Regions from separate parts of the Paenibacillus sp. MDV22-iso6 genome, predicted to be linked through region 1. Evidence: riboswitches for the same ligand, from Rfam matches in the RefSeq annotation. Region 1 holds a riboswitch; the other holds the start of a gene.
What was found. Region 1 has a riboswitch for thiamine pyrophosphate ahead of thiC (phosphomethylpyrimidine synthase ThiC). Riboswitches for the same ligand answer to the same signal wherever they lie in the genome.
Positions count from the first base shown of each region.

Region 2: another riboswitch for thiamine pyrophosphate. It lies ahead of tenA (thiaminase II); the one in region 1 lies ahead of thiC (phosphomethylpyrimidine synthase ThiC).

Region 1 is NZ_JBZVDZ010000008.1:77,961-82,778, forward strand. It holds gene AC4PM4_RS22075 (hypothetical protein) at 236-523, opposite strand; gene thiC (phosphomethylpyrimidine synthase ThiC) at 681-2,468, opposite strand; TPP riboswitch at 2,828-2,941, opposite strand; gene AC4PM4_RS22085 (IclR family transcriptional regulator) at 3,059-3,802, opposite strand; gene AC4PM4_RS22090 (alpha/beta hydrolase) at 4,161-4,818, shown strand, end outside.
Region 2 is NZ_JBZVDZ010000001.1:507,784-512,601, forward strand. It holds gene AC4PM4_RS02185 (AraC family transcriptional regulator) at 1-349, opposite strand, end outside; gene AC4PM4_RS02190 (NAD(P)/FAD-dependent oxidoreductase) at 592-1,722, shown strand; gene AC4PM4_RS02195 (hypothetical protein) at 1,731-2,021, shown strand; TPP riboswitch at 2,068-2,166, shown strand; gene tenA (thiaminase II) at 2,288-2,959, shown strand; gene AC4PM4_RS02205 (hypothetical protein) at 3,003-3,221, shown strand; gene AC4PM4_RS02210 (GNAT family N-acetyltransferase) at 3,239-3,535, shown strand; gene AC4PM4_RS02215 (TetR/AcrR family transcriptional regulator) at 3,585-4,484, shown strand; gene AC4PM4_RS02220 (DHA2 family efflux MFS transporter permease subunit) at 4,648-4,818, opposite strand, start outside.

The DNA.
Region 1 (4,818 bases):
GCTCCGCACTTCTCTATGGAGGAAATCCTAAATTTAGTGATGCATTGCTGTTTGTAATTGCGGGATTATTATTTTTTATTTGGAACAACAAAAACTAAAAGGGGCTTCAATAGTAAACTGTACCCTATGTCAAAGACATTTATAAAAAAACTATACTGCTTCAAGAAAATGATCTCTGTATTGTACAGGGGTCATTCTTCTCATATTCGACTGGTATCTATAGTGTTGTAATAGATCATATAGGCCAGCTAACTTCATGTTTGACTTTATCCAGCTTGGGACAGCCCTTTAACGAGATCTCATCCTTTATTGATCCAAAGAACAACTCCTGCGTGCACTGTCTCAGCAGTTTCCCCGTCTGGACATAGATTGACCAATACCCATACGTCCCATACGTTTCACTTTCTTCTGAAAATCCGGATGAGTGTAGTGGGTTACTTGATCCGAATGATTGCAGGAGCCCTGCTCTTCTTAAATCTACGATTTTCTGTAGGTGAAGCAACTTGTTTGTCGCCAAATCCACGGTCGTTCGCTCCGATACATGATAAGCCAAAATTTCAATGGGCTGTTTAAACACGTAAATTATTTAGTAAGTTAACAAAAAAATATAATAGACAATTCTCTTCCAAATATGCAAAAGAGAATTGTCTATTATATTTATATTCAAGAATAAAAAAGCATTACAATCGCGTCCGGTATTCCTCAGCCTTTTCCTGCATGCCCGCTGCCACGGCCTCATTTTCGGACAAACCTTTGTCTGCGGCAAAAGCACGAATATCCTGCGTAATGCGCATGCTGCAAAATTTCGGCCCACACATGGAGCAGAAATGGGCTTCCTTGGCCCCTTCCGCCGGCAACGTCTCATCGTGGTAGGATAGCGCACGTTCCGGATCCAGCGATAGGTTGAATTGATCCCTCCAGCGGAACTCAAACCGTGCCTTGGACAGCGCATCGTCCCGCCGCTGGGCACGTGGGTGACCTTTCGCCAGATCAGCGGCATGAGCAGCGATCTTGTAGGCGATAACGCCTTCCCGCACATCATCCTTATTGGGCAGGCCCAGATGTTCTTTTGGCGTAACATAACAGAGCATCGACGTGCCGAACCAGCCGATCATCGCCGCCCCAATCGCCGAGGTAATATGGTCATATCCTGGGGCGATATCGGTCGTCAGCGGTCCCAGCGTATAGAACGGCGCCTCTTTACATATCTCCATTTGCAGATCGACATTCTCCTTGATCTTGTGCATCGGCACATGCCCCGGACCTTCAATCATCAACTGCACATCATGCTTCCAAGCGATTTGTGTTAGTTCTCCAAGCGTAGCCAGTTCCGCCATCTGGGCTTCATCATTGGCATCATAGATGCTTCCTGGGCGCAGTCCGTCTCCGAGCGAGAACGCCACATCATACCTTTTCATAATCTCGCAGATTTCTTCAAAATGGGTATACAAAAAATTCTCCTGATGATGCGCAAGGCACCATGCTGCCATGATGGACCCGCCCCGTGACACAATGCCCGTCATACGTTTGGCGGTCATCGGAATATATCTCAGCAGCACACCTGCATGGATCGTAAAGTAGTCCACACCCTGCTCTGCCTGCTCTATGAGCGTGTCACGATACAACTCCCAGGTCAGCGCTTCGGCTTCTCCATTGACCTTCTCCAGCGCCTGATAGAGCGGTACTGTTCCAATCGGTACAGGTGAATTGCGGATGATCCATTCGCGGGTCGTATGAATGTCCTTGCCTGTGGAAAGATCCATCACCGTATCCGATCCCCAGCGTACGGCCCAAGTCATCTTCTCCACCTCCTCCTCGATGGAGGAGGATACCGCAGAGTTTCCGATGTTCGCATTGATCTTCACATGAAAATGACGCCCGATCAGCATCGGCTCACTCTCTGGGTGATTAATATTCGACGGCAGGATGGCCCTTCCACTCGCTAGCTCCTGCCGCACAAACTCTGGCTCCACACCCTCACGAATAGCGGCGAACTCCATCTCCGGCGTGATCATTCCCTGCCGTGCATAATGCATCTGAGTCACACTGCGCCCTGCCTGTCCACGTAATGGTTTAGCACGCAAGCCTGGATACTTCTCGGCTCCAGTTCGCTTCCCTCCTGGTTTCAATCCGTTATCCTCCGGTTTGACCGTTCTTCCCTGGTAGGCTTCAACATCTTCACGCTCCGTAATCCAGCGGGTGCGCAGCGCTGGCAGCCCTGCCCGGATATCGGCATGAAATCCAGGATCGGTCATTGGTCCGCTCGTATCGTAAACACGCAGCGGTTCGTTATGCTCCACTCCTTGGGGAGTATTGGTGTCATGAAGGGCAATTTCGCGCTCCGGTACAGCAATGTCCGGTCGTGAGCCATGAATGTATACTTTGCGGCTGCCCGGGAAGGGCTGAACCCGTCCTGTCGTACCTTTTTCCTCTGCCAACTGCAGATTCTGCTTGTCCTGTCCCATCATTCGGTTTCCTGTGCTCATCGCTCTTGTCTCCTCCTCATTAGTGATTGCCTGGATTGAAATGCTTGCTCACGGGTCCAAATCATCCACAACATAGAAAAAGGAAGAGCGACCATACCACACAAAATAGGGACATACACTTCAATTAATACAGACAGTCGAAGCAAAAGGTTTACACCCAATGCTCGCCAATGGCACCCAGCCCTTTATCCAAAAGCAGATCTGACACCAGCTTCCGCCTGTTTACTGTATAAAAAAAGCCGGTTCCCAAGGGAACCGGCTTATGTCCATCACCAATAACATACCTTATAGAGACTCCATAACGGAGTCCATCCATAGGTCACATTATACGGTGTTCGTGGTCGTATCGCCGATTACTTCCCTACGCTGGTATGATCCAGATCAGGTGCAAAGGGTCCAGAATCTCATGCGATTCCGTCTCAGTCCGGACAATTCGGACTCCCCCAGTAACGTTAACAAGTTGCAGCATTTAAGCCGCAAATTTATATTCAATTGCTGACCCTGTTGGGCCGTCCATTACAGAGTAGCGCAACCGAATCATAAAAACAACCTTTATATTCCAGAACATAAAATCAGGATAACATAAGTCCCATCTGTGTAGCAGCTTCCTTCAGTACAGGTGCATATTCATGCAACGTCTCCTGCGAAAGGCGACTAACAGGCCCGGATACCGACAGAGCAGCAGCGATGTTGCCTTTCCGATCCATGATGGGTACAGATACTGCCGCGGCTCCTGGTTCACGCTCCTCATAACTTGTTGCGTAGCCATATTCCAGAATGTCTTTCATCTGGGCCAAATATACTTTGGGATCGATAAATACCGGCCATTCCGGTCCATTCATCAGATCTTCGCGGTCCTCTTCGGTGGCAAAAGCCATTAACACTTTACTGGATGCTCCCACAGATAACGGAAGTCTGACGCCCACCGGAGCTACACGACGAATCGCCTGATCACTCTGTACGGCTTGAATTCGAATCCGCTCACTGCCATCACGCAGATATAAACTCACGGTTTCGCCCAGTCGATCTCTCAGCCGCTCCATCGCAGGAAGGAGCAAAATGGCAGGATCATCGCTGCGAGACATATGGGCAGACAGTTCCCAGATACGTATGCCGAGTCGATACTTCTCGGTTGCTGCATCCCGGATCACAAACCCCTTGTCCTCCAAAGTAGCCATCAGACGATGGACTGTACTTTTGTGCAGACCGATCTGGCTCGCAATTTCCGTGAGCCCCAGATCACTGCGGGTTGTAAAACACAATAATATATCCAGCGCCCGTTCTACAGCCCGGACGGTTAACTTTCGGTCTTCCATGGCAAGTTGCCCTCCTCATGTTTCATCACATGAAACTTGGTTACATAAATTATATGAGAAACGGTCTCATCTGTAAACCAAAAAGCGCCATTTGGAATAGGGATATTTGTAAATATTTTCTTTTTATAAATTAGAATCCCCTGCAATTTGCACCCTAAGGAAATGTTACCCATATATCTTCAAAACTATATAACAATTGCGTAACAAATGGCCTCAATCAATTGACTTTGACTATATTGGAACATACGATAAAGATATATTAAATTAAGATTTTGCTTCATATGTAGTCAGAAAAATCATTTATCCGCTCTGTTCGTCTCGTTGTTATCTTCATTTGATTTTTAAAGGAGGGGCAATCATGTATCCGACATCCCAGAGCGAAGCCCCGCTGCAAACGAAAGTGTCAGATCTGCCTTCTTCGTTATCACCGAGGCTGATCCGGTTCAAACATATTGTCGTGGCGTTGTTGCTCTCCGTTGTATTTTTTCTGCTCTTTTGTTTCATTGCACTACACGGTTATATTGCTTGGGTATTATCCAATCCAACTGTAGCGCCTGTATTCTCCAATCCCATGCAGGCGAAGAACATGAAGTATCAAGACATCACGTTCCCGGCAGCAGACGGCAGTCGAACGATGCAGGGTTGGTATATTCCGGCTGATGATAATGCAAACAAAACCATCATATTCAGCCATGGATATGGTGCGAATCGTGAAGAGACCTGGGTACCAATGTATGATCTGGCCCATTATGCTCACCAACTTGGCTTCAATGTGGTGATGTTCGATTACGGTTTCGCTTCACAGGTGAACAAAGCTGTTGCCACAGGCGGCAAAGCCGAGTCCCAGCAGCTGCTTGGTGCTATCCAGTTTGCGAAGCAGCGCGGAGCTCAGGAGCTTGTCGTATGGGGTTTCTCCATGGGTGCAGGTACAGCCCTGCAGACTGGGCTTATTACCAAAGATGTGGATGCTATGATTCTGGACAGCACGTTCCTGCTTGAGCCGGATACGCTGTATC
Region 2 (4,818 bases), on a different contig from region 1:
GAAGCATCCCATCCGGCTTGAAGGCGCGCAGCTCCCCGATCTGCAAGGTATGCAGAAACCGGGGCAATAAATAGCCATTAAAGGACAAACAATCGAACAACAATGAATCACTCAGATTGTCGTAACGGTATGTGACCTCCGGGAACATAATAAGAGCTGTTCCTTTCCGAATCGAAAACTCATGATTTTGGGCTGCAATTTTCCCTGTTCCCCCGATACACTGCACAATACTGTAATCCCGTGAATGGCCGTTCCAATTCATTAATTCATCTACGGTCAGCTGGTTTTGACCTGTAATCATAAGCGGCATATCGGTATCCAGTGAATTCCCCGTACTAGGTTTCGGCATCGTTGTGTTATTCCTCATTTCGTTAAAGGTCGTGTGCGTAAATGGCGCGGATACAGAGTTAAAAGAAACCTGATTTGAATTATATTACATAAATAACATTAATTTAAACGAACTATTTACTTCGATGAACGACTTATCGAAAACCTTTTAGGATTATGTATCATCATGTCGATGCCTTGCCATTATCAGACCAAACAGTATACGCTATAATGGATACAGTGATTTAGGAAAGGGATGCAGTCATGAAGAAAGTCATCGTCGTAGGATCAGGAATTCTTGGGGCTTCCACAGCATATCAATTGGCAAAACGGGGTGCGGAAGTTCTTATTATAGACCGGAAAGATCGAGGGCAGGCTACGGATGCTGCTGCCGGGATCATCTGTCCCTGGTTATCTCAGCGCCGTAATCAGGATTGGTATCAGCTTGCCAAGGCTGGTGCACGTTTTTATCCCGGTTTGATTGAAGAACTCAAGAGTGAAGGGGAAACGGAAACGGGTTACGCTCAAGTGGGTGCTCTTAGTATTCATACGGAAGTAGAGAAAATCAACAAGATGCAGGAGCGAGCACACCTTCGTAAAGAAGATGCACCGGAGATTGCCGATATTACCCGTCTGGATGCAAAAGAAACCCATGAGCGTTTTCCTCTCCTGGAGGAGAACTTTCAGTCCGTCTACATCAGTGGTGCTGCGCGTATCGATGGACGTGCACTGCGTGATGCCTTAATCCGATCGGCACAGCGAAATGGAGCGGTCCTGATTAATGGGGACGCGACACTTCAATATGAATCGGACCGAGTAACTGGAGTGGTTGTTGACGGTAAAGTCATATCGGCTGACGAGGTTATTGTGTGTGCCGGCGCTTGGGCTAGTGAACTGTTGAAGCCCTTGGGCATTGATTTTAAGGTTCATTATCAGAAGGCGCAAATTATGCATTTGCAGGTTCACGATCGAGAAGACACTGGGAACTGGCCTGTGGTCATGCCTCCTTCGGATCAATATCTGTTAGCCTTTGATCAACAGAAGATTGTGATCGGGGCGACTCACGAAAATGATATTGAAGGCTATGATATAAGAGTAACCGCAGGCGGAATGCAGGAAATTTTGAATAAAGGATTGGAACTGGCTCCAGGTTTAGCCGATAGCACGTTTCAGGAAGTAAGAGTAGGTTTCCGTCCGTTTACACCAGGTTTTCTTCCGGTAATGGGTGCTGTTCCTGGTTGGAATGGCTTAATCACAGCCAACGGGCTTGGTGCGTCTGGGCTAACGATGGGGCCTTTTATTGGAAGTCAACTTGCCAAATTGGCTCTGGGTATGAAATTGGATATCGATATTCAGCCATATGACCTTGGAAAAGCAATGGATCATCAGAAATGAGGTGAACGATGACGTATTCACAGCGCTTAACTCACGGTAACTCATCAGACATTATTTATCTGGAGCACCAGATTGGCATCACCGAGGAGGAATTAGCAAAAGCCGAGGAAGAGCGGAGGGGTTACGAATCGGATTTAAACAAGTTAAAGACGTCTCCGGCGTATCATTCAAATTCAGCGACGAACGTCTCTAATGAGCAAAAATGGGTAGATGAGTTAAACAAATTGCAAAGTATGATTAAGGATATCCGCACCCGACTTAAGAAGTTGCAAGAAGATTTAGGGGAACTTGAAGATTAATAGGAATGGATTGACATTTGGAAAAACACATGTTGTAATAAGCCTGAGCTATTTGCAGGGGGACTGTTTGCAGTTGAGAAGGTTAAAACCTGACCCTTTGAACCTGTTAGTTAATACTGACGTAGGGAGCAAATGACATGTACTCATGTTATTTTGCCCTTGCCGAAAATAGGACAAGGGCTTTTTGGTCTGCATTTTGGATGACAGAACGCGATAGCTGGATGTGAAGCGGGAACATTATAATTTTAATATAAGGAGAAATGATCATGTCATTTTCAAGAACGTTAAAAGATAAGTCCAGAACCGTATGGGAAGATGGATACAACCATCCTTTTTTACATGAAATGGGGAAAGGCACACTGGATCAGGAAGCGTTTAAGTTTTATCTTCTTCAGGACTATACATATCTGATTGAATATGCGAAGATTTTTGCCATGGGTGCGGTGAAGGCGACAGATGAAAAACTGATGACGAACTTTACGGTGATTCAACACGCTATTCTGTACGAAGAAATGGATTTGCATCGAAATTATATGAATGAATTTGGGATTACGCTGGATGAAAATCATGCTGTCAAACCCTCTCTTTATAACAAGGCCTATACGTCGAATATGATGAGTGTTGCACAAACAGGTGGGGTTGCCGAAATCATCGCCGTCATTTTCCCTTGTGCGTGGACGTATTACGACTATGCCACAAGATTAAAAGAACAATATCGAGATTCATTAGAGGGCAATTTCTATCAGACTTGGATCGAAAATTATGCAAGTGATGAATTCCGCGACTCATTCGAATGGTTCTATGATACACTGGATGCATTATGCGAACATAAAACCGAGCAGGAACTGGAGGCCATTGAAGACATATTCAGAAGAAGTGTTGAATTTGAATATCTGTTCTGGGATATGGCTTATAAACGGCAACTCTCGTACTTCTGATGAATGCAATCTACTACAACCAGAGATAAGGATGAACATACAGATGGACAATCGTGGGGAACGCATCTATTTACGATTTTTGAACGTGGAAGACGCTGCTGAACTACTGGATTTGCAGTTCCGAAACCGGGCTGTTTTCGAAGAAATATCGGCAAGCGAACGATCGGATACATTCTATACATTGGAGGGTCAGGTCGCCCTTCTTGAAGGTGGAACAAGGCGAGGGAAGAAGGGAAACGGTACTCTTTCGGGATCTTCCTGAACCATACGCATGAGCTTATTGGGGAGATCTCTCTGTTCGAACTTGAACTGGATTCCACCACCAAATGGATTGTTGGTTATGTGCTCGATCAGGTGCAGAATGGCAAGGGATATATGAGTGAAGCCCTTCAGCTAGCACTGGATTTTGCTATGAATGAAGCGGGCATAAAACGAGTAGAGGCAGGTGCGCTGCCCGACAATGCCGGATCGATTCGAGTGCTTCGCAAGGCGGGCTTTCAGGAGACGGACCGGCAGAATATTAAAATCAAGGGGATTTGGAAGGAACATATGATGTTTGCAGTGGATTTGCAATAGGTTATTAGATATCGTAACGTGAACCACCTAAATCATCCAGGGGGAACTTATGAATAAGCGGAAACAAATGTTATTGGACTCAGCGCTTGTACTCTTTGGGAAACATGGAGTGACCAACACCTCCATACAAATGATCCTAGACGAGTCAGGTGTGTCCAAAGGAACATTTTATAAATTCTTTGGCTCGAAGGATGATTGTATTCTTGCCATTCTGGAGCAACGTGTACAGGAAGATATGATGATTCGTAAAGATTTGGAGAGCCAAAGCTATGCTTCCGATTTTGATTTACTGGTGGATCAGATTATGGTGCCGATGATTTTGCCAGAAAAAAAGCTTGTTGTGGAGCTATTCTGGACAGGCTTCTACTCTGGAGAATGCGATCTGAAAAACTTGACTCGCATGCAGTTAAATTGGTTATCTGAACGACTGGTACAGGTATTTGGGAAAGAATTAAAACCTTTTGCTTATGAAGGGGCTATTTTTGGTTTTGGCATGATCCATCAAATCTCGAACATGTGGAGAAACTTCCATCTTGACCAACCGGATTGGAACCATCTTGTGCCCAAAATCCTGAACTACATTGAAATCTTGCTTCGTTCCATGCTGGAAAGACAAGAGCATATTATTGATTTTCCAAGTCTTTTGATGATCGCTCCTGATTCCAAAGAAATTGTGTTGGATAAAAATAACCTGATTGCAGGTCTTCAGAAATTCAGTCATTCTATTCTCCAATTGGAAGTACCTATTAAAGCGAAAGAACTGACCAAAGGGCTGCTTGTTTTAGTTGAGCAGAAAGAGATCAATATCTCCATGTTGGAAGTAACGCTACAGGCGTTTCAAACGGAATTTGAATCGTCTTCTCTTCAGTGTGAGGCAAACAGGATTGTCAAAGATTGCAGATCGTATCTCGAACAATTCAGGCAGATCCTCATGGAGAGAACGAGTTAACGCAGCTGTTCTTACTTACGTGTGCAGGCAAATTGTTCATTTATATTATGTAATACACCACAAAAAAGCGGCAGATTGGACATAAAACTTAGTGTCCTGATCTGCCGCTTTTTATATAAGATACAATAGGCTCTACATGATGTAATTCATGTAAATATTGTTCTTAATTTGTATTCATCGAGACTTTTTGTCTTACAGGCTGCTTGGAGTCTTCCTCCGTCGCTTGTTTGGTACGTTTGATGAAGAAGGAAAGGAGCAATCCGAGAACGGCAATGCCAATAATGACAACATAAGCATCATTAATTCCCTGGATCATGGATTCCATTCCCAACTG